Regions from separate parts of the Streptomyces sp. NPDC014907 genome, predicted to be linked through region 1. Evidence: riboswitches for the same ligand, from Rfam matches in the RefSeq annotation. Region 1 holds a riboswitch; each other region holds the start of a gene.
The links. Region 1 has a riboswitch for cyclic di-AMP ahead of ACZ3IL_RS26300 (M23 family metallopeptidase). Riboswitches for the same ligand answer to the same signal wherever they lie in the genome.
Positions count from the first base shown of each region.

Region 2: another riboswitch for cyclic di-AMP. It lies ahead of ACZ3IL_RS22820 (C40 family peptidase); the one in region 1 lies ahead of ACZ3IL_RS26300 (M23 family metallopeptidase).
Region 3: another riboswitch for cyclic di-AMP. It lies ahead of ACZ3IL_RS19065 (transglycosylase family protein); the one in region 1 lies ahead of ACZ3IL_RS26300 (M23 family metallopeptidase).

Region 1 covers NZ_JBVHEG010000013.1:93,315-102,997, forward strand. Annotated here, with positions in the region: gene ACZ3IL_RS26275 (sensor histidine kinase) at 1-215, opposite strand, end outside; gene ACZ3IL_RS26280 (CobW family GTP-binding protein) at 542-1,606, shown strand; gene ACZ3IL_RS26285 (DNA gyrase/topoisomerase IV subunit A) at 1,802-4,261, opposite strand; gene ACZ3IL_RS26290 (M16 family metallopeptidase) at 4,443-5,789, shown strand; gene ACZ3IL_RS26295 (M16 family metallopeptidase) at 5,816-7,183, shown strand; cyclic di-AMP (ydaO/yuaA leader) riboswitch at 7,450-7,615, shown strand; gene ACZ3IL_RS26300 (M23 family metallopeptidase) at 7,629-8,399, shown strand; gene ACZ3IL_RS26305 (GntR family transcriptional regulator) at 8,611-9,294, shown strand; gene ACZ3IL_RS26310 (HPr family phosphocarrier protein) at 9,616-9,683, opposite strand, start outside.
Region 2 covers NZ_JBVHEG010000009.1:171,370-179,764, forward strand. Annotated here, with positions in the region: gene ACZ3IL_RS22810 (ATP-dependent Clp protease proteolytic subunit) at 1-330, shown strand, start outside; gene ACZ3IL_RS22815 (hypothetical protein) at 338-643, shown strand; cyclic di-AMP (ydaO/yuaA leader) riboswitch at 1,036-1,166, shown strand; gene ACZ3IL_RS22820 (C40 family peptidase) at 1,170-1,646, shown strand; gene ACZ3IL_RS22825 (ATP-binding protein) at 1,838-2,278, opposite strand; gene ACZ3IL_RS22830 (8-amino-7-oxononanoate synthase) at 2,469-3,647, opposite strand; gene bioB (biotin synthase BioB) at 3,823-5,082, shown strand; gene ACZ3IL_RS22840 (adenosylmethionine--8-amino-7-oxononanoate transaminase) at 5,075-6,355, shown strand; gene bioD (dethiobiotin synthase) at 6,408-7,124, shown strand; gene ACZ3IL_RS22850 (VOC family protein) at 7,217-7,561, shown strand; gene ACZ3IL_RS22855 (class I SAM-dependent methyltransferase) at 7,765-8,395, shown strand, end outside.
Region 3 covers NZ_JBVHEG010000006.1:292,262-301,944, reverse strand. Annotated here, with positions in the region: gene ACZ3IL_RS19090 (NAD(P)/FAD-dependent oxidoreductase) at 26-1,405, opposite strand; gene ACZ3IL_RS19085 (Ppx/GppA phosphatase family protein) at 1,775-2,689, opposite strand; gene ACZ3IL_RS19080 (DUF501 domain-containing protein) at 2,686-3,291, opposite strand; gene ACZ3IL_RS19075 (FtsB family cell division protein) at 3,331-3,801, opposite strand; gene eno (phosphopyruvate hydratase) at 3,902-5,188, opposite strand; gene ACZ3IL_RS19065 (transglycosylase family protein) at 5,546-6,274, opposite strand; cyclic di-AMP (ydaO/yuaA leader) riboswitch at 6,278-6,451, opposite strand; gene ACZ3IL_RS19060 (LysM peptidoglycan-binding domain-containing protein) at 6,710-7,816, opposite strand; gene ACZ3IL_RS19055 (cytochrome P450 family protein) at 7,911-9,203, opposite strand; gene ACZ3IL_RS19050 (hypothetical protein) at 9,557-9,683, opposite strand, start outside.

The sequences.
Region 1 (9,683 bases):
GAGGCGGTGGCCCCGGCGATGGCCAGGGCCCGCCGCATGGCCTGGTCGTCGAGCTGCGCGCCGAGCGGGGCGAGGAAGAGTCCGGTGGCGAGGACGGTCACGCCGGTCGCGATGGCCAGCTGCATCAGCAGGACCTGCGAGAACACCCGCTGGGGCCACCCGAACCGCCGACGGCGCGCGAGGGGGCGCGAGAGGCCGGTCTGTGCGGGATTCATGTCCGAAAAGGTACGGGGAGACACCCCGGGACCGGAAACGCGCGGTCCGGACGGCGGGCACCGGGCCGGGCGCGGAGGCCCGCGCGCGTGCGGGTGCGGGGAGGAGTACGGCCACGGCGGGCGGGTGGGACGGCGGAGACCCGCGCGTGCGGGGGCGGGAGCGGGGTAGGACCCGGAGGACCGCGGCCGCGCCCGGGGCACCGCGCCGTTCCGGAGCCCGTCACCGGCCGGTCGCCCGCCTATCCTGGGCTTTTCCGCTCCTGGGCCCTTCCGCGGGGCGGTGCGCCACGGAGACCACGACCGAGTACGACCGGAGGCATGTTCCCTTGACCACACAGCAGATCCCCGTCGTCGTCCTGGCAGGGTTCCTCGGGGCCGGGAAGACCACGCTCCTCAACCATCTGCTGCGCAGCGCCCGGGGCACCCGCATCGGGGTCATGGTCAACGACTTCGGCGACATCGGCATCGACGCGATGACCGTCGCGGGCCAGGTCGGCTCCACGGTCTCCCTCGGCAACGGCTGTCTGTGCTGCGCCGTCGACGCGAGCGAACTCGACGAGTACCTGGAGGTCCTGACCCGGCCCGAGGCCCGGCTGGACGTGATCGTGATCGAGGCGAGCGGACTCGCGGAGCCGCAGGAACTCGTCCGCATGGTGCTCGCCAGCGAGAACGAGCGGATCGTGTACGGGGGGCTCGTCCAGGTCGTCGACGCTGCCGAGTTCGAGGCCACCCGGCAGCGGCACCCCGGGACCGACCGGCACCTCGCCGTCGCCGACCTCGTGGTCGTCAACAAGGTCGACCGGGTGCCCGGGGACGGGCTGCGGACCGTACGGGAGACGGTGGCGGGGCTCGCCGGGCGCGCCGTCGTGATCGAGGCCTCGCACGGACGCGTCGACCCGGAGTTCCTTTTCGACCGGGTCGTACCGGACGGCGAGATCGAGGGCCAGATGTCGATCGAGGACGTCCTCCACGACCTCGACGGAGACGGGCAGGCGCATCCGCACGCGGACTACGAGGCCTTCTCGCTGACCGCCTCGACGCCGCTCCACCCGCGCCGCCTGATGGAGTTCCTCGATTCGCGGCCCGAGGGCGTCTACCGGATCAAGGGCTTCGTCGACCTGGGCACCGCCGACCCGCTCAACCGCTACACCGTCCACGCGGTCGGGCGCTTCCTGCGCTTCTACCCGGAGCCCTGGCCCGCCGGCGAGGAACGCCTCACCCAGCTCGTCCTGATCGGCTCCGGCACCGACACGGCCCGTCTCCGCAAGGACCTCGCCGCCTGCGAACTGAACGGCCCGGAGGACGTGCCCGACGAGCACAGCATGTGGGGCGTCCTGCGGTACGTGCGGCGGACGGAGCAGGACCCGGGGCAGGAGGACGCGGTCTCCTGAGCCGGGCGGGAGGGTCCGCCGGCCCGGAGGCCGGACCGGCCCCCCCGCCGGCCGCGGCCCCCTCGCGCCGGCAGCCCGCAGGTTCGCGGAGCGGGCGGGGCCCCGCCCCGGCCCACGGCGATGTCCGGCGGGCACGCGGAGGCCCCCGCGGGGCGGCGCCTTCGCCCGCCCCGCGGGGGCCCGGGGGGAGCGGGGTCAGACGGCGGGGCCCGCCACCACGTCCACCGGCTTCGCCAGGGGGGTCCCCGAGCCGTCGCGGCGGGGGTCGATCTCCGGCAGGTCGACCGGGGCGCCGGTCTTCTGGGCGGCGCGGGCCGGGGTGGTACCCGCCCAGGCCAGGATCAGGACGTCCTCGCCCTTCAGGAAGCGGTGGCAGCGGACGCCGCCCGTGGCACGGCCCTTGCGCGGGTACTGGTCGAAGGGCGTCAGCTTCGCCGACGTCCCGACGGAGGCGTCCAGGGCGCCCGTGGAGCCCGCGATCGTGAGGACGACGGCGTCCGACGCCGGGTCGACGGCCGTGAACGACAGGACCTCGGCGCCCGCCGCCAGCTTGACGCCCGCCATGCCGCCGGCCGGCCGGCCCTGGGGCCGTACCTGGGAGGCCTGGTACCGCAGCAGCTGGGCGTCGGACGTGATGAAGACCAGGTCCTCCTCGCCCGTCCGCAGCTCGGCCCCGCCGACGATCCGGTCGCCGTCCTTGAGGGTGATGACCTCCAGCTCGTCCTTGTTCGCCGGATAGTCCGGCACCACCCGCTTCACCACGCCCTGCGACGTGCCGAGCGCGAGACCGGGCGAGGACTCGTCGAGCGTGGTGAGGCAGACCACCGTCTCGTCCGCCTCCAGGGAGAGGAACTCCGACAGCGGCGCCCCGCCCGCCAGGTTCGGGACGCTCACGGTGTCCGGCAGCCGCGGCAGGTCGATCACCGCGAGCCGCAGCAGCCGGCCGGCCGAGGTCACCACGCCGACGTCACCGCGCTGGGTGGCCGCCACCGACGACACGATCACGTCGTGCTTGACCCGCTTCGCGTCCGGATCGGCCGCGGGCAGCTCCGCCGTCGCCGTACGGGCCAGCAGGCCGGTCGAGGAGAGCAGCACCCGGCACGGGTCGTCCGCGACCTCCAGGGAGACGGCCGTGACGGGCGCGCCCGCCGACTCCAGGAGGACGGTCCGCCGGTCGGTGGCGAACTTCTTGGCGACCGCGGCCAGCTCCGCCGAGACCAGCTTCCGCAGCTCCGCGTCGGAGTCGAGGATTCCGGTCAGCTCGTCGATCTCGCCGTTGAGCCGGTCGCGCTCGCTCTCCAGCTCGATCCGGTCGAACTTGGTGAGGCGGCGCAGCGGGGTGTCCAGGATGTACTGCGTCTGGATCTCGCTCAGGGAGAAGCGCTCCATCAGGCGCTCCTTGGCCTGCGCGGAGTTGTCGCTCTCCCGGATGAGGCGGATGACCTCGTCGATGTCGAGCAGCGCGACCAGCAGGCCCTCGACCAGGTGGAGCCGGTCGCGCTTCTTGGTGCGGCGGAACTCGGAACGGCGCCGGACGACCTCGAATCGGTGGTCCAGGTAGACCTGGAGGAGCTCCCTGAGGCCGAGGGTGAGCGGCTGCCCGTCGACCAGCGCCACGTTGTTGATGCCGAAGGACTCCTCCATCGGCGTCAGCTTGTAGAGCTGCTCCAGGACCGCCTCGGGCACGAAGCCGTTCTTGATCTCGATGACCAGACGCAGCCCGTGGCTGCGGTCGGTGAGGTCCTTGACGTCCGCGATGCCCTGGAGCTTCTTGGAGCCGACCAGGTCCTTGATCTTGGAGATGACCTTCTCGGGGCCCACCGAGAAGGGCAGCTCGGTCACGACGATGCCCTTGCGGCGCGCCGTCACGTCCGTCACGGTCGCGGTGGCGCGGATCTTGAAGGTGCCGCGACCCGACTCGTACGCGTCCTTGATGCCGGAGAGGCCGACGATGCGGCCGCCGGTCGGCAGGTCCGGGCCGGGGACGAAGCGCATCAGCGCGTCGAGGTCGGCGTTCGGGTACCTGATCAGGTGGCGGGCGGCCGCGACGACCTCGCCCAGGTTGTGCGGGGGCATGTTGGTCGCCATGCCGACCGCGATGCCGGAGGCGCCGTTGACCAGCAGGTTCGGATAGGCGGCGGGCAGCGCCACCGGCTCCTGCTCCTGGCCGTCGTAGTTCGGCGCGAAGTCGACCGTGTCCTCCTCGATGGACTCGGTCATGAGCAGCGCGGCCGGGGCCATCCGCGACTCGGTGTACCGCATGGCGGCCGGCGGGTCGTCGTTCCCGAGGGAGCCGAAGTTGCCGTGGCCGTCGACGAGGGGGAGACGCATGGAGAAGGGCTGTGCCATGCGGACCATCGCGTCGTAGATCGACGCGTCGCCGTGCGGGTGCAGCTTGCCCATCACCTCGCCGACGACACGGGCGCACTTCACGAAGCCGCGGTCGGGCCGCAGCCCCATCTCGTTCATCTGGTAGACGATGCGGCGCTGGACGGGCTTCATGCCGTCGCGGGCGTCGGGAAGCGCGCGCGAGTAGATCACCGAGTACGCGTACTCGAGGAAGGAGCCCTGCATCTCGTCGACGACGTCGATGTCGAGGATCTTCTCCTCGTACGCGTCGTCCGGCGGCGGTGTTTTCGTGCTGCGGCGGGCCATCGCGGCTGCGGCTCCTTCACCAACATGGTTGCTCTGACGCGGACCATTGTGGACCGTGCCACCGACAACGCCGACCGCGACCCGGAAGAGGGACATCTCGAACGGGCGGGAACTTCGCCAGGTGTCGGCGCGCTTGCATACAGTGGCAGGACTTTTTCACATCGCGATCGAAGGGACGTACATGCCCATGGGTCACACGGCCACGGCCGAGGCCGGCTCCGGCGGCCTGACAGCGACCGAGCACCGGCTGGCGAACGGCCTGCGCGTGGTGCTCTCGGAGGACCACCTGACCCCGGTCGCCGCGGTCTGCCTCTGGTACGACGTCGGCTCGCGCCACGAGGTCGAGGGCCGCACGGGCCTGGCCCACCTCTTCGAGCACCTGATGTTCCAGGGGTCGAAGCAGGTCCACGGGAACGGTCACTTCGAACTGGTCCAGGGTGCGGGCGGCTCGCTCAACGGCACGACGAGCTTCGAGCGCACCAACTACTTCGAGACCATGCCCACGCACCAGCTGGAGCTCGCCCTCTGGCTGGAGGCCGACCGCATGGGTTCGCTCCTCGCCGCCCTGGACGACGAGTCCATGGAGAACCAGCGGGACGTCGTCAAGAACGAGCGCCGCCAGCGCTACGACAACGTGCCGTACGGCACGGCCTTCGAGAAGCTGACCGCCCTCGCCTACCCGGAGGGCCACCCCTACCACCACACGCCGATCGGCTCCATGGCCGACCTGGACGCGGCCACCCTGGAGGACGCGCGGAACTTCTTCCGCACGTACTACGCCCCGAACAACGCGGTGCTCTCCGTCGTCGGCGACATCGACCCGGAGCGGACCCTCGCCTGGATCGAGAAGTACTTCGGCTCCATCCCGTCCCACGACGGCAAGCCGGCCCCGCGCGACGGCTCGCTGCCCGACGTCATCGGCGAGCAGCTCCGCGAGGTCGTCGAGGAGGAGGTCCCGGCGCGCGCGCTGATGGCCGCCTACCGGCTGCCGCACGACGGCACGCGCGAGTGCGACGCCGCCGACCTGGCCCTGACGGTCCTGGGCGGCGGGGAGTCCTCCCGTCTGCACAACCGCCTCGTCCGCCGCGACCGCACGGCCGTCGCCGCCGGTTTCGGCCTGCTGCGCCTCGCCGGGGCGCCCTCGCTCGGCTGGCTGGACGTCAAGACGTCCGGGGGCGTCGAGGTCCCGCGGATCGAGGCAGCCGTCGACGAGGAGCTGGCCCGGTTCGCCGCCGAGGGGCCCACGCCCGAGGAGATGGAGCGCGCGCAGGCCCAGTTGGAGCGCGAGTGGCTGGACCGGCTCGGCACCGTCGCGGGCCGCGCCGACGAACTGTGCCGGTTCGCCGTGCTGTTCGGCGACCCGCAGCTCGCCCTCACCGCCGTCGACCGCATCCTCGACATCACCGCCGAGGAGGTGCGGGAGGCCGCCGCGGCCCGGCTGCGTCCCGACAACCGCGCGGTGCTCGTCTACGAGCCGGTGGCCGACGAACAGAGCGACAGCGACGAGGAAGAGGGGGCGGACCAGTGACCGACGCTGCCGTGTCTTTGACGAGCATGGAGTTCCACCCGCGGCCGGCGCCGGGCACCGCCCGGCCCTGGGCCTTCCCGGCCCCGGACCGCGGCGCCCTGGAGAACGGCCTGACCGTGCTCACCAGCCACCGCCCCGGCCAGCAGGTCGTGGCCGTGGAACTGTTCCTGCCGGCCCCGCTGGACGCCGAGCCGGCCGGTCTCGACGGCGTCGCGACCATCATGGCCCGCGCGCTGTCCGAGGGCACGGACAAGCACACCGCCGAGGAGTTCGCGGCCGAGCTGGAGCGCTGCGGCGCCACGCTCGACGCGCACGCCGACCACCCCGGTGTACGGGTCTCCCTGGAGGTCCCGGTCTCCCGGCTGCCCAAGGCGCTCGGTCTGCTCGCCGAGGCCCTGATCGCCCCGGCGTTCCTGGAGACCGAGGTCGAGCGCCTGGTGCGCAACCGTCTCGACGAGATCCCGCACGAGACGGCCAGTCCGGCCCGGCGGGCCGCCAAGCAGCTCTCCAAGGAGCTGTTCCCGGCCGAGTCCCGGATGTCCCGGCCGCGCCAGGGCACCGAGGAGACCGTCGCGGCGATCGACGCCGCCGCGGTCCGCGCCTTCTACGAGAGGCACGTGCGGCCCGCCACGGCGACCGCCGTGGTCGTGGGCGACCTGACCGGGGTGGACCTGGAGAAGGTCCTGGCGGAGACGCTGGGCGCCTGGACCGGCGATCCGGGCGAGCCGCTCCCGATGCCGCCGATCACCGCCGACGACACCGGAAGGGTCGTCATCGTGGACCGTCCCGGCGCCGTCCAGACCCAGCTGCTCATCGGCCGGATCGGCCCCGACCGGCACGCCAGCGTCTGGCCGGCCCAGATCCTCGGCACGTACTGCCTGGGCGGGACCCTGACCTCGCGTCTGGACCGGGTGCTGCGCGAGGAGAAGGGCTACACGTACGGCGTGCGGGCCTTCGGGCAGGTGCTCCGCTCCGACGCCGAGGGGAACGGCGCCGCGATGCTCGCCATCAGCGGCTCCGTCGACACCCCCCACACGGGCCCGGCCCTGGACGACCTGTGGAAGGTGCTGCGCACCCTGGCCGCCGAGGGCCTCACGGACGCCGAACGGGAGACGGCCGTGCAGAACCTGGTGGGGGTGGCGCCGCTCAAGTACGAGACGGCCGCCTCCGTCGCCGGAACGCTCGCCGACCAGGTGGAGCAGCACCTGCCGGACGACTTCCAGGCGCGGTTGTACGCGCGCCTGGCCGAGACCGGCACCGTCGAGGCGACCGCCGCCGTCGTCAGCGCCTTCCCGGTGGACCGGCTCGTCACCGTCCTGGTGGGCGACGCGGCGCAGATCGCGGAGCCGGTGCGCGCGCTCGGCATCGGTGAGGTCACCGTCGTCGGCGGCTGACCGCTCCTCGCGGGGCCGGCGGCCCACCGCCGCCGGCCCCGCGCACGGGGTCCCGGCCCGACGGCCCGTCAAGGGCGCTGTTCCTCCGGGGGAGAAGCGCGCCGTGAGGGACCACCCGCAAGGGAATTGTCCGTATTGGCGGCAAGAGTGATCTTCTGCCCTGTGGCATGTCTTACAAAAGGTCATGTTCGGTTGGTGATCGACTGGCGGCCCGCATACCGTCGATCCGGCTGTTCGCCAGTCGTACCCGCCGCACCCGCGGCACCGGACAGCCATCGCCGAGTCCCCGTCAGGCGCGAGCCCGGGGAGCCGGGGACCCGCACGCAGTCCCTGGGGTGAATCGGACGCCTTCGTCCCGTACGGAGGGGCCCGTAGGAGACCTTCCTGCTCCGAACCCGTCAGCTAACCCGGTAGGCGAGAAGGAGGGAAAGGAAACAGCGTCTTCATGGCGTTCACCCGTGCCACCGGGAAGCATCGTGGACCGAGCCGGATGACGCGCCGCGGCGCGGGCATCGCCGGCGCAGCGACACTGGCCACCACCGGCGTCATCGGAACCCTCGCCTCCCCGGCGCTCGCCGCCGACACGGACCACCGCTCGCCCGAGGACACCGGCCTCGTCGAGGTGATCACCGAGGACTCCCTCGTCGACCGCGTCAACGCCCAGGCCGCCGCCCAGGACCGGCAGGCCTTCGAGGCCGCGGCCGAGGCGAAGCTCCGGGCCGAGGCGAAGCGCAAGGCCGAGGCCCGCGCGAAGGAGATCCGCGAGGCGAAGGAGCGCGCCGCCCGCGAGGCCGAGCGCCGCCGCCTGAACTCCTTCCAGCTCCCCGTCGCCGGTTCGTACGTCTCCACCGGGTACAAGACCGGCGGTTCGCTCTGGTCCTCCGGCAGCCACTCCGGCGTCGACTTCCACGCCGCCTACGGCAGCCGTGTCGTCTCCGTCGGCTCCGGCACCGTCGTCGAGACCGGCTGGGGCGGCGCGTACGGCAACAACATCGTCATCCGGATGAACGACGGCACGTACACCCAGTACGGTCACCTCTCCTCCATCGGGGTGTACGTCGGCCAGACCGTCGAGCCGGGACAGCAGATCGGCGTCTCGGGCTCGTCCGGCAACTCGACCGGCCCGCACCTCCACTTCGAGGCGCGCACGAGCCCCGAGTACGGCTCCGACATCGACCCGGTCGCCTACCTCCGCGCCCGCGGCGTCGCCGTCTGACACCGCCTCCTCCGCGTGCCCCCGGACCCGGGGGGCACCCGCGTCGAGAAAGCCCCGGCTCGCACTGAGCCGGGGCTTTTCTTCGGCCAAAAGAAGCCCATGAAATCCGGTGGGGCATCGGAAATTCCGGCGGGCTGCAATAGAGTCGTGGACCGGGCGCGAAACGGGCGCCGCCCGAATGGGCTCGCGCGGAACGAGGCGGAGGTCGGACATGCGTATTCCCGCGCATTCGGTGTGCACGGCGATCCGGGACGACATCGTCTCCGGCGTCTTCGCGCGGGGGAGCCGGCTGACCGAGGAGCAGCTCGCCCGCCGGTACGGGGTCTCCCGCGTCCCGGTCCGCGAGGCGCTGCGCACCCTGGAGTCGGAGGGCTTCGTCCTCACCCGGCGCCACGCGGGGGCACACGTGGCCGAACCCACCGAGCGGGAGGCGGCCGACCTGCTCGACATGCGGGCGCTGCTCGAACCGCTGGGGGCGGCGCGGGCCGCGCAGCGGCGCACCGAGGCCCATCTCAAGGTGCTGCGCGGTCTGGTCAGGCTGGGTCAGGAACGGGCCGAGCGGAGCCCGGGCGAGGATCTGCGCCCGCTCGGCGGCTGGTTCCACGAGACGCTCGCGCAGGCCTGCGGCAGCCCGGCCCTGACGGCGCTGCTCACCCAGTTGCGGTACAAGATCGCCTGGGTGTACGCGATCGAGCAGCCCGGACGGCCGGTGGACGCCTGGGCCGAGCACGGCGCGATCGTGGACGCCGTGGCGCGCGGTGACGCGGAGCGGGCGAGGGTGCTGACCGCGCTGCACACGGAGCGCTCGCTGCCGCTGCACCGGCTCAAGGGGGCGGAGCGGGGCCGTGTGAGGGTTCCGCAACATGCCGTCAACACGACGAGCGCCCGGAATTAACACGTCCACCGTATACAAGACCGTGGGCAAGGGGGCGGAATTCGGCGGACGCTTTTCGTGCTGCCCGAAAAAAGGGGGACGGGAAAGGAGAAATGCCGTGCCCCGCGATTGCGGCGGTCACGGCATTTCAGGATGCGAAAAGAGCGAAGGCGCGAGGGGGACGGGAGTCGTTCCCGGCTCGGGCGCCCGGCCGGGCCCCGGCCCGGACCCGACCCGGAACGATTCCGGCCCGACTCGCCCCAGAGCGGTCCGACCCGACCCGATCCGGCTCGACCCGGTCCGGAGCGGCCCCGGTCCGGGCCCGCTCGTGAACCGGACGGTTCAGACGGTCTCGGGGAGCTCGTCCAGGCCCTCGGCGACCAGCTTCGCGAGGCGGTCCAGCGCGGCCT
Region 2 (8,395 bases), on a different contig from region 1:
GCCGCCTCCACCGCCGCCGTGCTGCTCGCCGCCGGCACGGCGGGCAAGCGCGCGATGCTCCCTGGCGCCCGGGTCACGCTGCGGCAGCCCGCCCTGGACGAGCCCCTGCGGGGACAGCCGAGCGACCTCGACGTCCAGGCCCGCGAACTGCTCCGCCAACGCGCCCTCGTGGCCGGGTTGCTCGTCGAGCACACCGGACGGAGCAGGGAGCGGATCGACGCCGACCTCGAACGCCTCACGGTCCTGGACGCCCCGGCGGCGATCGGGTACGGGCTGGTGGACCATGTGATCATGAGCCGGCGCGCCTCCGCCGGCGGCACGGCGCGGTGAGCGGACCGTGGTTCCCGAACCGCCGCCGCTGCCGGCCCTGACGCGGGCCGAGGGCGAGCTGGTCGACGCGTACCTCGCGGCCGCCGACCTCCTGGGGCGGATCAACCCCTCCCGGAACGCGCACACCTACGGGGCCCTGAGGGCGGCTCAGGCCCTGGTGGGGCGGGCCGAGGCGCTGCGCGAGGCGCTGGCGCTCATGCACGCGCGGGGCGAGAGCGAGGTCCACGCGGAGACCCTGGCGCGCGCCCTCCGCGCCCTGGACGGGGAACGCAGGACCGCCCGGGTCACGCTTCCCCGGACGCGGCCGCGTTGACATTCCGGCATGTCGTGTCGAGGGCCGGACGGCCGACACCGGGCGCGGAAACGCTCCTCCGTTCGGTGGAGCCGGTGAGCCGGTGCGCGGAGGGGGCGAGTTGCGCGCCGACGGTACACATCTGGCGGAATCGGACGTTCCGTTGCCTGGTGCGAGGGTCGCCGCCCAAACCTCCGACGATCACGAAAGCATCCTGTCCACCCGAATGGTTCAGTCGTGAGGAGCCTCACAAATAGTCGCTTCCACTCGGATTTCGACCATGAAGTGGGGCAAGATCCCTGCCGACGACAAGCCCCCGCCATCCGAGGCGGGGCGGTCCGGGCGGACGCCGAGTCCTGCCGCCGTCCCGGACGTCTGGTCGACAGGATTGGACCGGCAGGAGTGGAGGACCCGAGCAGTACGGGCCGTACACGCCGTTTCCGCGGCGGGACCGGCCCTCGGGGTGAAGCCGCTACCGCGGCCGGGCATCTTCGCCTGCCCGAACCCGACAGGTCATCCTTCACAGGCGGCTGACGAAGGGTTGCGCATGACTGCGCAGATGCACGTCCCGTCCCTGCTGTCCCGGGCCGGAGCCGTCTCGGCTCTCACCCTCGCCGCCGTCGGCGGCACACTGCTCGCACCGGGCACGGCGCCGGAGGCGCAGGCCACGACCTCGCACGCGAGCAAGGCGCTGAACGTCGCCGCCTCCAAGAAGGGGGCCCCCTACCGGTACGGAGCCGCGGGACCCTCCCGGTTCGACTGCTCCGGCCTGACGCTCTACGCGTACAAGCAGGCGGGCAAGTCGCTGCCCCGCACCGCGCAGCAGCAGTACAACAAGACCCGGCACGTCTCCGCCGCCGGCCGGCAGAAGGGCGACCTGGTCTTCTTCCACTCCGGCGGCCGGGTCTACCACGTGGGCATCTACGCCGGGAACGGCCGGATCTGGCACTCCCCCAAGACCGGTTCCTGGGTGAAGCTCGACAAGATCTGGTCGTCGAAGGTCTTCTACGGACGCGTCCGGTGACCCCGCCCGGGCGCTGAGCGGGCGCGGAGGACGGGCCGGAGGAACGGTGGCGCCGCCGTCCTCCGCCCGCTCCGCCCCTCCGTCCCCGCCTCCGCCGTCCCGCTCCGTACGGGGTTCGCCCGCCCCGCCGTACGGGCCCCGCCCGCCCCCGCCGTACCGGCCCCGCCCGCCCCCGCCGCGCGGAGCGCCCGTCACCGGCTCGCCACGGGGGCGGCCGCCGTCCACGGCAGGGTGATCCGGACCGTCTTGCCGCCCGCCGCGGTGGGGGTCACGGAGAGACGCCCCCCGGCCTCCGCGGCCAGGGAGCGGATGATGACCAGGCCCCGGCCGTTGTCCTGCTGGACCGCCGCCGGAAGGCGCCGGGGCAGGCGCGGATGGCTGTCCGTGACGCCGATGTGGAGCCGCTCCCCCCGTTCCAGGCAGAGGGCCACCGTGAAGGTGGGAGACTGCCCGAAGGTGTGCACGACGGCGTTGGTGGCCAGCTCCGAGACGATCAGCCGGACCGCGTCCGCCCGGTCGGCGGCGCCGTCCAGACCCCACCCGGCGAGCACCTCCGTGACGTACCGCCGGGCCGTGGAGACCGAAGCGGGTTCGCTCGGCAGCGTGACGGATGCTTCCTGATGGTCTGCCATGACGACGCTGTCCCTTTCCCGCCGGGGCCGGTGCCCCGGATTGCGCTTCGCGCCAGATTCCCACCGATGGTGCCGCGCCGGGAGGCGTTCCCCCGGGGCAAGGGCGCATCTGTCGCCCGAAGCGGTGAACTCTGGCGTTCCCGAACGCCCTTGGGCGCCCCCCGGCCGGAAAGACCGCTTCCCCGGCGCGTCAGACGGCGGGCGCGGTCCGCAGGACCGTCTCCACCGCGCGCCCGATCTGCGCGTCCGTCAGGTCGGCGCGCGCCGTCAGGCGCAGGCGCGAGACGCCGTCGGGCACGGACGGGGGCCGGAAGCAGCCGACCGCCAGCCCCCGCTCCCGGCAGTCCGCCGCCCAGCGCAGCGCCGCCTCCGGGGAGGGCGCGCGGACCGACACCACGGCCGCGTCGGGCCGCGTCACGGACAGACCGGCTCCGGTGAGCAGTTCGTACAGGGTGGTGGCGACGGTGCGGACCCGTCCGGCGAGCCCCGGTTCGGCCGCGATCAGCCGCAGGCTCGCGAGCGCGGCGCCCGTGGCGGCCGGGGCGAGGCCGGTGTCGAAGATGAAGGTGCGGGCCGCGTTCACCAGGTGCTCGATCACGCGGGCCGGCCCGAGGACGGCGCCGCCCTGGCTGCCCAGGGACTTGGAGAGGGTCAGGGTGGCGACCACGTCCTCCGCCCCCGCGAGCCCGGCCTCGTGGAGGGCGCCCCGGCCGCCGTCGCCGAGGACGCCGAAGCCGTGGGCGTCGTCCACCACCAGTCCGGCGCCGTGTGCGCGGCAGGCGGCGGCGAGTTCCGGCAGCGGGGCCCTGTCGCCGTCCACGGAGAAGACGGAGTCGCTGACGACGAGGGCCCGGCGCCCCGGGTGCGCCTCCAGGGTCTTGCGCACGGCCTCGGGGTCGGCGTGCGGGACGACGGCGGTCTCGGCGCGCGCCAGACGGCAGCCGTCCACCAGGGAGGCGTGGTTGGAGGCGTCCGAGACGATCAGGGAGCCCCGGCCGGTCAGCGCGGTGAGCGCGGCGAGGTTGGCGGTGTAGCCGGAGGAGAAGACGAGGGCCGCCTCGAAACCGCAGAAGCCGGCCAGTTCGCGCTCCAGACGGGTGTGCAGCCGGGTGGTGCCGGTGACGAGCCGGGAACCGGTGGAGCCGGCGCCCCAGCGCCGGGCCGCGTCCGCCGCCGCCCCGGTGACCTCGGGCCTGCGGGTGAGACCGAGGTAGTCGTTGCCCGCCAGGTCGAGGAGGTCCGACTCGGCGGCCCGGGGGCGCAGCGTACGGACGAGACCCGCCTCGGACCGGTGGCGCGCCTCGGCGTCGGTCCAGTCGAACGCGGTGCGGCGCGGGCCCTCGGCCCGCGCGTCGTCGGCCTGTGGCATGGGCGTTCCTCCGGCGGCGCCCCCGGTCGGCCGGCCGGCGCCTTTTGTAGGCAGCGCACAGACCCTAGCCGCAGGGCGGCGGGGCCGTGGTGTGGTCATCCACACACCTCGTTCGGGGGCGATTGTTCGGTTCCTCCTTGGCCCGGGGGCGGGCGGTAGGCCAGGATCAGCGGTTATGGACCTGCTGAACACGCTGGTGGAGAAGGGGTTGCGGCGCGAGCCGCCGACCCGTGAAGAAGCGCTCGCCGTCCTGGCGACCTCCGACGACGAACTGCTCGATGTGGTGGCGGCGGCCGGCAAGGTGCGCCGCCAGTGGTTCGGGCGGCGGGTGAAGCTCAACTACCTGGTCAACCTGAAGTCCGGCCTGTGCCCCGAGGACTGCTCGTACTGCTCGCAGCGGCTCGGCTCCACGGCGGAGATCCTCAAGTACACCTGGCTGAAGCCGGACGAGGCGTCCAGGGCCGCGGCGGCGGGCGTCGCGGGCGGCGCCAAGCGGGTGTGCCTGGTGGCGAGCGGGCGGGGTCCGACGGACCGGGACGTCGAGCGCGTCGGCAGGACCATCGAGGCCATCAAGGAGGAGAACGAGGGCGTCGAGGTGTGCGCCTGTCTCGGTCTCCTCTCGGACGGCCAGGCGGAGCGGCTGCGGGAGGCCGGGGCCGACGCGTACAACCACAACCTGAACACGTCCGAGGCGACGTACGCGGGGATCACCAGGACCCACACGTACGCGGACCGGGTGGACACCGTGCGGAAGGCGCACGCCGCCGGGCTCTCGGCCTGCTCGGGCCTGATCGCGGGCATGGGCGAGACCGACGGGGACCTGGTCGACGTCGTGTACGCGCTGCGGGAGCTGGGCTCCGACTCGGTGCCGGTCAACTTCCTCATCCCGTTCGAGGGCACCCCGCTCGCCAAGGAGTGGAACCTGACGCCGCAGCGCTGTCTGCGCATCCTGGCGATGGTCCGGTTCGTCTGCCCCGACGTCGAGGTGCGGATCGCCGGCGGCCGCGAGGTGCACCTGCGTTCGCTGCAGCCGCTCGCGCTGCACATCGCGAACTCGATCTTCCTGGGCGACTACCTGACCAGCGAGGGCCAGGCCGGGCAGGCCGACCTGGAGATGATCGCGGACGCGGGCTTCGAGGTGGAGGGCGCGGGCACGCCGACGCTGCCCGCCCACCGCGCGGACGCCCTCGCGGCGGCCGGGGACCGGGCTTCCCGCGCTCCGGCGGAGAGCGGCGCGGGCTGCGGCGCGCACGCGCCGGCGGAGAGCGGTGCCGGGTGCGGCGCGCACTCCGGCGGCGGCTGCGGCCCGTGCGGCGGACACGCCCCGGAGCCCGCCGGGGAACCGGCCGCCGGGGCCGTGCCGGGCGGCGCCCGGACCGATCTGGTGGCGGTGCGCCGCCGGGGGGCCGGGACGGACCTCGCGCCGAATGCGTGACGACGAACTCCTCGCCCTGGACCGGGCGCACGTCTGGCACCCGTACGGCCCCATGCCGGGCCGCACGGACCCGCTGGTCGTCGCGTCCGCGTCCGGGGTGCGCCTCCGGCTCGCCGAACCCGCCGAGGGGCGGGACGAGTTGGTGGACGGCATGTCCTCGTGGTGGGCCGCGGTCCACGGATACGGCCATCCCGTGCTCGACGCGGCGGTGCGCGACCAGCTGGACCGGATGAGCCACGTCATGTTCGGCGGCCTCACCCACGAGCCGGCCGTCCGGCTCGCGCACCGGCTGGTGGAGATCACCCCCGCGCCGCTGCGGCACGTCTTCCTCAGCGACTCCGGGTCCGTCGCCGTCGAGGTGGCGGTCAAGATGTGCCTCCAGTACTGGCGTTCGCTGGGCCGCCCCGAGAAGCGGAGGCTCTTCACCTGGCGCGGGGGGTACCACGGGGACACCTGGCAGCCGATGTCGGTGTGCGACCCCGAGGGCGGGATGCACGAGCTGTGGTCGGGGGTCCTCCAGCCGCAGGTGTTCACGGACGCCCCGCCGGCCGCGTACGAGGAGTCGTACGCGGAACTGCTGCGGACCTCGATCGGGCGGCACGCGCACGAGCTGGCCGCGGTGATCGTGGAGCCGGTGGTGCAGGGCGCGGGCGGGATGCGCTTCCACGACCCGGCGTACCTGCGGGTGCTCCGCGAGGCCTGTGACGCGCACGGGGTCCTGCTGGTGTTCGACGAGATCGCGACCGGGTTCGGGCGGACGGGCACCCTGTTCGCGGCCGACGCGGCCGGGGTCTCCCCCGATGTGATGTGCCTGGGCAAGGCGCTGACGGGCGGTTACCTGTCGATGGCCGCCACGCTCTGCACGGGCCGGATCGCCGACGGGATCTCGCGGGGCGAGGTGCCGGTCCTGGCGCACGGGCCGACCTTCATGGGGAACCCGCTGGCGTCGGCGGTGGCCCTGGCCTCGATCGACCTGCTGCTCTCGCGGGACTGGCGGGCCGAGGTCGGGCGGATCGGGGCCGGGCTGCGCGCCGGGCTCGCCCCGGCCGCCGCCCTGCCGGGCGTGCGGGACGTGCGGGTGCTCGGCGCGATCGGGGTCGTCCAGCTCGACCACGAGGTCGACATGGCGGCGGCGACGCGCGCGGCGGTCCGGGAGGGCGTGTGGCTGCGCCCGTTCCGGGACCTCGTCTACACGATGCCGCCGTACGTGACCGGTGACGAGGACCTGGCCCGGATCTGCGCGGCGGTGCGCGCCGCGGCCGCCGCGGGCTGAGGAACGGGCCGGCCGGAAGAAGACCGGCGGGAAGAGATGGAGGGGAACGACCGTGGGAATCGTCGTCGTCAGCGGCACCGGGACCGAGATCGGCAAGACCGTCGTGACCGCGGCGGTGGCCGCCGTCGCGACCGCGGCCGGGCGTTCGGTCGCCGTCCTGAAGCCGGCCCAGACCGGCGTCGGGCCGGACGAACGGGGCGACGCGGACGAGGTGGTGCGGCTCTCGGGGGCCGCCGCCTCGGCCGAACTGGGCCGCTTCCCGGAGCCGCTGGCCCCCGGCACGGCCGCGCGGAGGGCCGGGCTCGCGCCGGTGGGGCCCCGGGAGATCGCCGAGGCCGCCCGGAAACTGGCCGGCGGCCACGACCTGGTCCTCGTGGAGGGGGCGGGCGGGCTGCTCGTCCGCTTCGACGAGGAGGGCGGCACCCTCGCGGACGCGGCGGCGCTGCTCGGCGCGCCGGTCCTGGTGGTCGCCCCGGCCGGACTCGGGACGCTCAACTCGACGGCCCTGACCGCCGAAGCGCTGCGGGCACGCGGCATCGAGCACCTGGGCGTGGTGATCGGCAGCTGGCCGGCCGCGCCGGACCTCGCGGCGCGCTGCAATCTGGCCGACCTGCCGGAAGCGGCGGGCGCGCCGCTGCTCGGAGCCGTACCGGAGGGGGCGGGGAGCCTCGCCCCGGCGGAGTTCCGCGAGGCGGCGGGGGGCTGGCTGGGGCCCGCCCTGGGAGGAACGTGGGACGCGACGGCGTTCGCGGCGGCGGTCGGGGCCTGAGGGACGGGGCCCGCGGGGGTGGCCCCGTCCGGCCGTACGGGCGGGGGGGTCCGTGCCGCGCGGCACCGGCGGCGGTTGCCTAGGGTGGACGCATGCGCGCCCACGTACAGGAGATCGTCTTCGACTGCGCCGATCCGGCGGCCCTCGTCCGCTTCTGGGCCGGGCTCCTCGGCGGTGTTCCGGTCGACCGGAGCGGCGACTGGTCCTTCGTGGACCCGCCGGGTTCCGTCCGGCTCGCCTTCCAGCGGGTGCCGGAGGGCAAGGCGGTGAAGAACCGGCTGCACCTCGACCTGAGGGTGGAGGAGCCGGGCCGGGCCGCCGAGGAGGCGCTTCCCCTGGGCGCGGTCCGCGTGGGCGATCCGGTCACCGACGCGCAGGGCACCTTCCAGGTGATGCGGGACCCGGAGGGGAACGAGTTCTGCTTCGTGTCGGACTGAGCCGTGGAGCGGTCGCGGCCCGCGCACCGGCCGTCCCCGGACCGGACCGCCCGCCGCACCCCGGGCCGGCCGTACACCGGACCGCCCGCCGGGCCCGGGTCGTCCGCCGAGCCCGGGTCGTCCGCCGGAACGGGGGCGTCCGCCCGGACCGGACCGCCCGCCGCGCCGCCGGGCCGCCGCCCCCGTGCCGACGAGGAGTCCCGATGACACCGCCGCGTCCCGTGCCCGGCCGCCCGGCCCGGGTGCACCACCCCCTCTTCGCCCGTTTCTACGCCCGCCTCAGCGTCTCCGCCGAGACGCGGGGCGGACTGGGCGCCCTGCGCGCGGAGCTGCTCGCCGGGCTCACCGGCCGGGTCGTGGAGGTCGGGGCCGGGAACGGCCTGAACTTCGCGCACTGTCCGGCCGGGGTCACCGAGGTCGTGGCCGTCGAGCCGGAGGCCCGGCTGCGCGCGCTCGCCGAGGAGGCCGCGCGGCGGTCCGCCGTTCCGGTGCGCGTGCTGCCGGGCACGGCCGAGGCGCTGCCGCTGCCGGACTGCGCCTTCGACGCCGCCGTGGTCTCGCTGGTCCTGTGCACGGTGCGGGACGTGCCGGCGGCCCTCGCGGAGCTGCGCCGGGTCCTGCGCCCCGGCGGGGAGCTGCGCTTCTTCGAGCACGGAGCGGCGGACACGGCCGGCCCGGCACGGGTCCAGCGGGGCCTCGACCGCACCGTGTGGCCCCTGCTCTTCGGCGGTTGCCACACCTCCCGCACCCCGCTGGCGGCGATCGGGGAGGCCGGGTTCGACCTCGTCTCGTACCGCTCCTTCGACGTCCCGGAGGGCGGGCCGCGGCTGCCGT
Region 3 (9,683 bases), on a different contig from region 1:
TGCTCCTCTTCGCCCCGACGGGACGTCAGGAGGCCTTGGCCTTCTCCTGCACCGGGGCGGCCGGCGCCGGGGCGGGCTTGGCCGCCTCGTAGAACTCCTCGCGCGGCGACTCGATGGCGCCGAGGGAGACGACCTCGCGCTTGAGGAACATCGCGAGGGTCCAGTCCGCGAAGACGCGGATCTTGCGGTTCCAGGTCGGCATCGCCATGCCGTGGTAGCCGCGGTGCATGTACCAGGCGAGACGGCCCTTGAGCTTGATCTTCATCTTGCCCATGACGATCATGGCGACGCCCTTGTGCAGACCGAGTCCGGCCACGGCGCCCTTGTTGGCGTGGCTGTACTCCTTCTGCGGGAAGCCGCGCATGCCGGCCACCACGTTGTCGCCGAGGACCTTGGCCTGGCGCAGCGCGTGCTGGGCGTTCGGCGGGCACCAGGCGTTCGGGTTGCCCGCGCGGCGGCCGACCATGTCGGGGACCTGGGCGTTGTCGCCCGCGGCCCACGCGTAGTCGAGGCCGTTGATCTGGAGCTTCTCGTTGCAGTCCACGTGGCCGCGGGGGCCGAGCGGCAGACCGAAGCGGGAGAGCGCCGGGTTCGGCTTCACGCCGGCGGTCCACACGATGGTGTTGGAGTCGACCTCCAGGCCGTTCTTCAGCACCACGTGGCCGTCGACGCAGGAGTCCATGGAGGTCTCCAGGTAGATCTCGACGCCCCGGCCCTCCAGGTGCTCCTTGCCGTACTGGCCGAGCTTGGGGCCGACCTCGGGAAGGATCTTGTCGGCCGCGTCGACCAGGATGAAGCGCATGTCCTCGCGGGACACGTTCTGGTAGTACTTCGCGGCGTCGCGGGCCAGGTCCTCGACCTCGCCGATGGTCTCCGCGCCGGCGAAGCCGCCGCCCACGAAGACGAAGGTCAGCGCCCGGCGGCGGACCTCCTCGTCGGTGGTCGAGTCGGCCTTGTCGAGCTGCTCGAGGACGTGGTTGCGCAGGCCGATGGCCTCCTCGATGCCCTTCATGCCGATGCCCTGCTCGGCGAGGCCGGGGATCGGGAAGGTGCGGGAGACCGCGCCCATCGCGATGACCAGGTAGTCGAACGGCAGGTCGTACGCCTCGCCGACGAGCGGCGCGATCGTGGCGACCTTGCGGTCCTGGTCGATGGTGGTGACCCGACCGGTGAGCACCTCGGCCTTGGGAAGGACGCGTCGCAGCGGGACGACGACGTGCCTCGGCGAGATGCTGCCGGCGGCGGCTTCGGGCAGGAAGGGCTGGTAGGTCATGTACGACCGCGGGTCGACGACCGTGACGGTCGCCTCCGCGTAGCGCATCTTCTTGAGGATGCGCCGAGCTGCGTACAGGCCTACGTACCCGCCGCCTACTACGAGGATCCTGGGACGCTCCGTGGTGCTCATGGGATCGAGTATCCACCCCGTTCGGGGGGTCACCTCGTGCGCCCCTTCACAAGGTCTGCGGACACCTCTGCTACACTCCGCCGCCCACGTGATCCACGTCATGGTCCTGCAAAGGAACCGGGGTGCACCGGCGAACGTTGTTCACCCCTCGTGAACTGGACAGGAGAGCCTCCGTTAACGCTGAAGCGGAGGCCCGGTTCACACGATGGAAACATCGGGCCGATCGGCCTCCGCACCTGCGAAAGGGCCCCGAGGTGCCCCCCGGAGGGCCCAACGGCCCTCCTCGGACTCCCTCGGGGCCCTTTTCCTTGTGAAGAACTTCACGAACTTTCCCGGGGGAACGCCCTCAGGAGGCTCGATAGTGCCCCGCTATGCCGCGGATAGCGCGATCCCATCGAGGATGTCGTGCTCGCTGACGACCACCTCGGCGGCCCCGACGCGCTCCACGACCTCCCGCAGGACGAGCGCCCCGGCGACGATCACGTCCACGCGCCCGGGGTGGATCACGGGCATCGCGGCCCGTTCGTCGTGCGTGGAGGCGAGGAGCCGGTCGGCGACCTCGGCGACCTGCGCGGCGGAGATCCGCGCGTGGTGGATCTTCTCGGAGTCGTACTCCGGGAGCCCGAGGGCGAGGGCGGCGACGGTGGTCACCGAGCCCGCGAGCCCGACGAGGGTGCCGGCGGTGCCGAGCGGCACCGTCTCGGCGGCCAGGTCGAGCGCGGCCCGCACGTCGGCGCGGATCGCCTCGGCCTCCCCGGCGGTCGGCGGGTCGTGGCGGACGTGCCGCTCGGTGAGCCGGACGCAGCCGATGTCGACCGAGCGGGCGGCCTCGACCCGGCGGCTGCCGGTGACGAACTCGGTGGAGCCGCCGCCGATGTCCACGACGAGGTACGTCTCCGTGCCGGGCAGGTCGCCGGTGGCCCCGGTGAAGGACAGCCCGGCCTCCTGGTCGCCGGTGACGACCTCGGGCTCGACGCCCAGGATCTCCACGACGCCGTTCACGAAGTCGTCGCGGTTCTCGGCGTCGCGGGAGGCGGAGGTGGCGACGAAGCGGACCTTCTCGGCGCCCAGCTCCCGGATGACGTCCGCGTACTCGCGGCAGGCGGCGAAGGTCCGCTCCAGGGCCTCGGGCGCGAGCCGCCCGGTCCTGTCGACCCCCTGGCCGAGCCGGACGATCCTCATCCGCCGGTCCAGCTCGGTCAGCCCGCCCGTCTCCGGGTCGACGTCGGCGACGAGGAGGCGGATGGAGTTCGTGCCGCAGTCGATCCCGGCGACCCTGGTCACTTCTCCTCCTCGTCGTCGGCCGGCCTGAAGGCGAAGTGGCCGTTCCCGTCGCCCTCGACCGTCCAGCCGTCCTCCTCCTTCGGCGTCACGCACGGGGTGACGCAGGGGCCCTTCGCCCACCACTCCGGCAGCATGGCGATCGCCTCGTCGCCGAACGGGTTGACGCCGGGACCGGCCACCAGCGCGTGACCGACGAGGACGTGCAGGCACTTGACGCGGTCCGGCATGCCGCCGGCGCTCGGGAAGCCCTCCAGGACCTCGATGGCGTCGCGCCGGGCGAGGTAGTCCTCGTGCGCGGCCCGGTAGGCGGCGGCCAGCTCCGGGTCGGTGGCGAGCCGGGCCTGCATCTCCTTCATGACCCCGTTGGCCTCCAGGGTGCCGATGGCCGAGGCCGCCCGGGGGCAGGTCAGGTAGTACGTGGTGGGGAAGGGCGTGCCGTCGGGGAGCCGGGGCGCGGTCTCGACGACGTCCGGCTGCCCGCAGGGGCAGCGGTGCGCGATGGCGCGCAGGCCGCGGGGCGGCCGGCCGAGCTGGAGCTCGAAGGCGGCGATGTCCGCCTCGGTGGGCTCGGTGCGTTCGGTCTGCGGAGGGGGCGTTTCCATGTCTGCCTTGGTCGTCGGGTCGTCGGGTCGTACGGGGGGTCAGCGGCGGTCGGCGTCGTCCACGCCGTCCCAGAGGTTGTCGTACCAGGGGCGGTCCGCCGCGCCCCGGTCGGCGCGGGACCGCTGCTCCGCGCCGGGGTCGTCCACGGTGAAGCCGGTCTCGCCGGGGAGCACGTAGTGGAGGTGTTCACGGGCCAGGCGGCGGACGTAGGCCGGGTCCTGGAGGCGGGCCTTCTCGTCCCTCAGCTCCTGGACCCGCCGGGCGGCCTCGGCGGCCCGGCGCTCCTGCTCGGCGATCTCGCCCTGCTGGGAGACGTAGCTGCGCATCGGGTAGGCGAGCGCCACGACCAGGGAGCAGACGACGAGGGCGAGGAAGGCCGCGCGGCCGGTGAGCCGGGAGCGGCGGGCCTGGCGGCGGGTCTGGGAGCGGTAGACACGGGCGGCGGTCTGCTCACCGAGCAGTCTGATCCGGGTCGCGGTCGAGAACCGGTCCCGGTCCTTCACGGCCATTCGTGTCGCCTCCCCTGTTCACGCGGACGTCCCCGCACACGGTACGGGACCGAGTACGGGGACGTACGGAAGCCGCCCTGCCGGGGGCTCGGCGTGTGTGTCAGCCCTTGAAGCGCGGGAAGGCGCTGCGGCCGGCGTAGACCGCGGCGTCGTCCAGGATCTCCTCGATGCGCAGGAGCTGGTTGTACTTGGCGACGCGCTCGGAGCGGGCCGGGGCACCGGTCTTGATCTGGCCGCAGTTGGTGGCGACGGCCAGGTCCGCGATGGTGACGTCCTCGGTCTCGCCGGAGCGGTGGGACATCATGCACTTGAAGCCGCTGCGCTGGGCCAGCTCGACGGCGTCCAGCGTCTCGGTCAGCGAACCGATCTGGTTGACCTTGACGAGCAGGGCGTTGGCGCTGCCCTCCTCGATGCCGCGGGCCAGGCGCTCCGGGTTGGTGACGAACAGGTCGTCGCCGACGAGCTGCACCTTGGAGCCGAGCTTGTCGGTGATGGCCTTCCAGCCGGCCCAGTCGTCCTCGAACAGCGGGTCCTCGATGGAGACCAGCGGGTACGCGGAGACCAGCTCCTCGTAGTACTCGGTCATCTCGGCGGCCGAGCGGGACTTGCCCTCGAACTCGTACGAGCCGTCCTTGTAGAACTCGGAGGCGGCGCAGTCGAGGGCGAGCGCGATGTCCTTGCCCGGGACGTAGCCGGCTTCCTTGATCGCCTCGAGGATGAGGTCGAGGGCGGCGCGGTTGGACTCCAGGTTCGGGGCGAAGCCGCCCTCGTCGCCGAGGCCGGTGGAGAGGCCCTTGCGCTTCAGGACGGCCTTGAGGGTGTGGTAGACCTCGGTGCCCCAGCGCAGGGCCTCGGAGAAGGACTCCGCGCCGATCGGGGCGATCATGAACTCCTGGATGTCCACGTTGGAGTCGGCGTGCGACCCGCCGTTCAGGATGTTCATCATCGGAACGGGCAGCAGGTGCGCGTTCGGGCCGCCCAGGTAGCGGAAGAGCGGGAGGTCGCTGGCCTCGGAGGCGGCGTGCGCGACGGCGAGGGAGACGCCGAGGATGGCGTTGGCGCCGAGCGAGGACTTGTCCGGGGTGGCGTCCAGGTCGAACATGGCCTGGTCGATCAGGCGCTGCTCGGTGGCGTCGTAGCCGACCAGCTCGGGGCCGATCTGCTCGATGACGGCGAGGACGGCCTTCTCGACGCCCTTGCCCTGGTAGCGGTCGGGGTCACCGTCGCGGAGCTCGAGGGCCTCGAACGCACCGGTGGAGGCGCCGGACGGAACGGCAGCACGGCCGGTGCTGCCGTCGTCGAGGCCGACCTCGACCTCGACCGTGGGGTTGCCTCGGGAGTCCAGGATTTCCCGGGCTACGACGACGTCGATGGACGGCACGAGCATCTCCTTCTGGGATGTGACGCTGGATGTGACGCAAGGTCGGTGCGGGGTCGCTCGGCCTTGCGGCAAGAGCCTAACCGTCCCGGGGGCTCCGGTCGGCCGGGCGCCCGCACCCTGGGACGAAAAAGGACCCAAGGGTACGCACAAGGTGAGGAATCACCCCGTATCTACCGGCCGGTAACCCTTGAACGGCCCGCACTCCCGTACGGAGGGGGCCCCGTACGGACCCGCGCGGAGCGGCCGGGAAAAGGGGGAACCCCGGCCCGGCGCGCACGGGGGAGGGCGCGCCGGACCGGGGTGGTCACCGCGGGAGGGCCGTCGGGGCCGCGTGAGCCGCCGGACTCACGCGACCCGCCGGACTCACTTCAGGTGGAGCTGCTGGCCCGGGTAGATCAGGTCGGCGTTCTCGACGACGTCCTTGTTCAGCTCGAAGAGCTCGGCCCAGCCGCCCTCGACGCCCTGCGCCGCGGCGATCCTGCTGAGGGTGTCGCCGGTGACGACCTTGTACTCGCCGTCGCCCTTCCTGACCGTCTCGCCGGTCGGGGTGATGACGGTCTTCCTGGCGGACTGCGGAGCGGCGTGGCGCTTCTCGGCCTTCTTCGGGACCTGGCGCTGCTCGCTGCGGGTGGTCGGCTGCTCGGCCGAGCGCTTCTGCGTCCGCTGCTTCTTCGCGGGCTTCTCCTGCTCCGTCGCGCTCTCGGCGGAGCCGCCGTACGAGGCGCCCGAGAGGCCGACGCCGCAGTGCGGCCAGGCGCCCTTGCCCTGGCCCGCGAGGACCTTCTCGGCGACGGCGATCTGCTGGGACTTCGAGGCCTGGTCGGCCCGCGGGGCGTAGGCGGTGCCGCCGTACGCGGCCCAGGTGGAGGACGTGAACTGAAGGCCGCCGTAGAAGCCGTTGCCGGTGTTGATGGACCAGTTGCCACCGGACTCGCACTGGGCGACGCGGTCCCACTCGGAGGCCGTGGCGGCCGAGGCGGCGCCCGCGGTCATCAGCGGGGCGGCGACGGCGACACCGGTGACGCCGACGAGCGCGGCGACCTGGGTGGCCTTGGAGGGACGGCGGTGTTTGCCCTTGGCGGAAAACAGCATGGAGTTTCTCCTCACCGACGCCTGCGAGGTGAGCTGTCGGGTTCGGGCCAATGAGTTGCCCGGCCGCGTGTCCTAGCACGCGGCTTCACCCCAAGCCGATCGTCGGCCGTCTGTCTCAACGGCCGGGGCCGGCGCTTACCTTGGTTCCCCCGCTCCTGCCTTCGGCGCTTGCGCGACGACTGTTCCCGTCGACCGACGGCAGGATTCGGCGTTTCGGTCGATGGGGCCCGCGGTGGCGAGCGGTGACGACCGTACGCACAGACCGCCCCGAAGTTCAAAGAGGCTCATATGACTAATTTCGCCTCTCCTTGCACACCGCCGGGGCCCGTTTGCGCAGGTGAGAGGTGACGGAAGCAGAGCTTCCGGACACGACACGCCAGTTGGGGCAAAGAGACCCATGTCTCACTCGCATGGATTCGGACATAAGCCCGCGAACTACCCCGCCGCCGACGTCGGAGCCGTCGTCAGATCGAGGTTCTGACCAGGGAGGATGAGGTCCGGATCGGTCCCCACGGTCCGCTTGTTGGCGTCGTAGAGGGCGGTCCACCCTCCGGGGAGTTCGTTCGCCCGTGCGATGTCCGAAAGGCTGTCACCCGGACGCACGACGTATTCACCCGAAGAGCCCTGACTGTCCGTTACGCTCGAATCCCTCACCCCGTCGGTGACGGGGGTGCCCGTGGGGTTTTCGGCGAGCTTGTCCGTACCCGAGGCGTGTCTGCCGGATTCGATCGATTCGCCCGTCTTGGGGCTTTCCTCCGGTGCGGCACCGCCCCGGTGCTTGCCGGTGCCGGGCGCGACCGACGTCCCGTCACCCTCCGGCGTACCGGGCGTAACAGACGTATCGGGCGTAACGGGCGCGAGGGAGCCGCCGGGCGCGGTCGGACCCACCGGCGCGGACGGGGCCGTGGACCCGGTCGATCCTGTCGGCGCGGACGGCGTGGCGGGAGCCGACGGCACGGCCGGGGTGGTGGTCGCCGCCGGCGCGCCCGGCGTCGTGGGCGTGACGGGGACGGCCGGGGGCGCGGAGCTCTCGGCCGCCCCGGGCGCCGTGGTCTCCGGGGTGGCGGCGGGGGCGCCCGAGCCGCCCGTGTTCCAGCCCGACTCGGGGACGGGCTTCACGGCGGGCGCGGGAACGGTGGCCGGGCCCGGGTCCACCCCGGCGGACCTCCCGTCGTTCGTCAGGCCCGCGATCGGCGCGCAGGTGGCCCACTCGGCGCTGCCCCCGGCGAGGGCCTTCTCGGCCACCGCGATCTGCTGGGCGCGGCTGGCCAGGTCGGGGCTGGGCGCGTACGCCAGACCGCCGTGGCGCTCCCAGCTCTCCTGGGTGAGCTGGAGTCCGCCGTACATCCCGTTGCCGGTGTTGGCGCTCCACTGTCCCCCGGACTCGCACTCGGCGACCCGGTCCCAGGTGGCGGAGTCGGCGGCGGAGGCGGAACCGGTGGCGAGCAGCGGCAGTGCCATGGCCGATCCGGTCACCCCTGCGGCGACGACGAGGGCGGGGGCCTGACGGGGGCGACGGTGTCGTCCGTTCCCGGAACGCATAGGAGCGCCTTTCGCGTGACGGCTGAGACTGCCGCGAAACGTAGCCGCATTCGAACGTCCGTCACAAGTCGATGGCTCCCCGATCACGTGAAGATCACATTTCTGACACGCCGTCAGTGGGGAGGAGCCGCGCGGAGGGGGAGAACTCCACCGGAAGCGTGCGCAATCCACGCATGATGAGCCCTCCGCGCCACCGCAGTCCGGCCGGGTCGACGGCCGCCTCCAGGTCCGGCAGGCGGGTCAACAGGGTTGCCAGCGCCGTCTGTCCCTCGAGACGGGCGAGCGGCGCGCCCAGGCAGTAGTGGATGCCGTGCCCGTACCCGAGGTGCTGGTTGTCGCGCCGGGCGAGGTCGAGCGTGTCGGGCCCGTCGAACCGCTCCGGGTCCCGGTCGGCGGCGGCGAGCACCACGAGCACCGGGTCCCCCGCCGGGATCTCCTGCCCGCCGATGGTCAGCGGCCGCGTCGCGTACCGCCAGGTCGCCATCTCCACGGGCCCGTCGTACCGCAGCAGCTCCTCGATCCCGGTCTCCAGGAGGCCGGTCTCCCCGGCGGCCAGGGACGCCTGCAGCCGTTCCCGCTGCCCGGGGTTGCGCAGCAGCGCGTAGAGCCCGTTCCCGATCAGGTTCACGGTGGTCTCGAAGCCCGCGAAGAGGAGGATGAAGGCCATGGCGGCGGCCTCGTTCTCGGTGAGGTGCTCGCCGTGGTCGGAGGCGCGGATGAGCCCCGAGATCAGGTCGTCCCCCTCTTCTTGTTCTTGACGCAGGCCCTCGCGCTTGCGGTGGATCAGCTCCGCGAGATAGCCGCGCATCTTCTTCACCGACCGGGCGACCCCGCCGCGCGGGCCTCCGCCGTGCCGGATCATCATCCCGGCCCAGTCGCGGAAGTCGTCCTGGTCCTCGCGGGGCACGCCGAGCAGGTCGCAGATGGCGTAGATGGGGAGCGGGAAGGCGAACTCGTGGATGAGGTCCGCGCTCCCCTTCTCCACGAAGCCGTCGATGAGCCGGTCGGTCAGCTCCTGGACGCGCGGGGCGAACGCGGCGACCCGGCGCGGGGTGAACGCCTTCGACACGAGCCGCCGCAGCCGGGTGTGGTCGGGCGGGTCGATGTTGAGCAGATGGGTCATCAGCTCGGCCTTGCGCTCGCCCGGAATGCCCGTCTTGCCCTTGGCGTGCGGGGACTCGTCGTGGTGCGCCGGGTTCTTGGAGAGCCGCTGGTCCGCGAGGGCCTGCCGGGCGTCCGCGTACCGCGTCACGAGCCAGGCCTCGACCCCGCTGGGCAGCGTCGTCCGGTGCACGGGCGCGTGCTCCCGCAGCCAGGCGTAGGCCGGGTACGGGTCGGTGGCGAACTCCCAGGTGAAGAGCTCGGGGGCGGGGCCCTCCCCGGAGATCGAGGCCGGGTCCTCCCCGGGGGCGGGGTTCTCCCCGGTAACGGGGACGGGGCTTTCCCCGGAGACGGGGACGGGGTTCTCCCCGCAGGCCGGCGCGGGGTCCTTCCCGGAGACCGGGGCCGGGCCCTCCCCGGGGACGGGGCTTTCCCCGGTGACGGGGGCGGGGTTCTCCCCGGTAACGGGGGCGGGGCTTCCCCCGGAGACGGGGACGGGGCTTTCCCCGCAGGCCGGCGCGGGGTCCTCCCCGGGGGCGGAATCGGGGGTCGGTTCGGGGGCCGGGGCGGTGCTGTCACTCACCCCCCGACCGTACAGCGCCCCCTCGCGCGCCCCTCCCGTGCGGGAGGGGCCGTCGTTCACTCCGCGCGCCGCCCCTGCGCCGCCCACTGGACGAGCAGGGCCACGCTCAGGACCGCGCCCAGCGCCGAGACCATCAGGGGCCACCCCGGGGAGTCGTCGCTCGTCGCGTCCCACGCGAAGAGC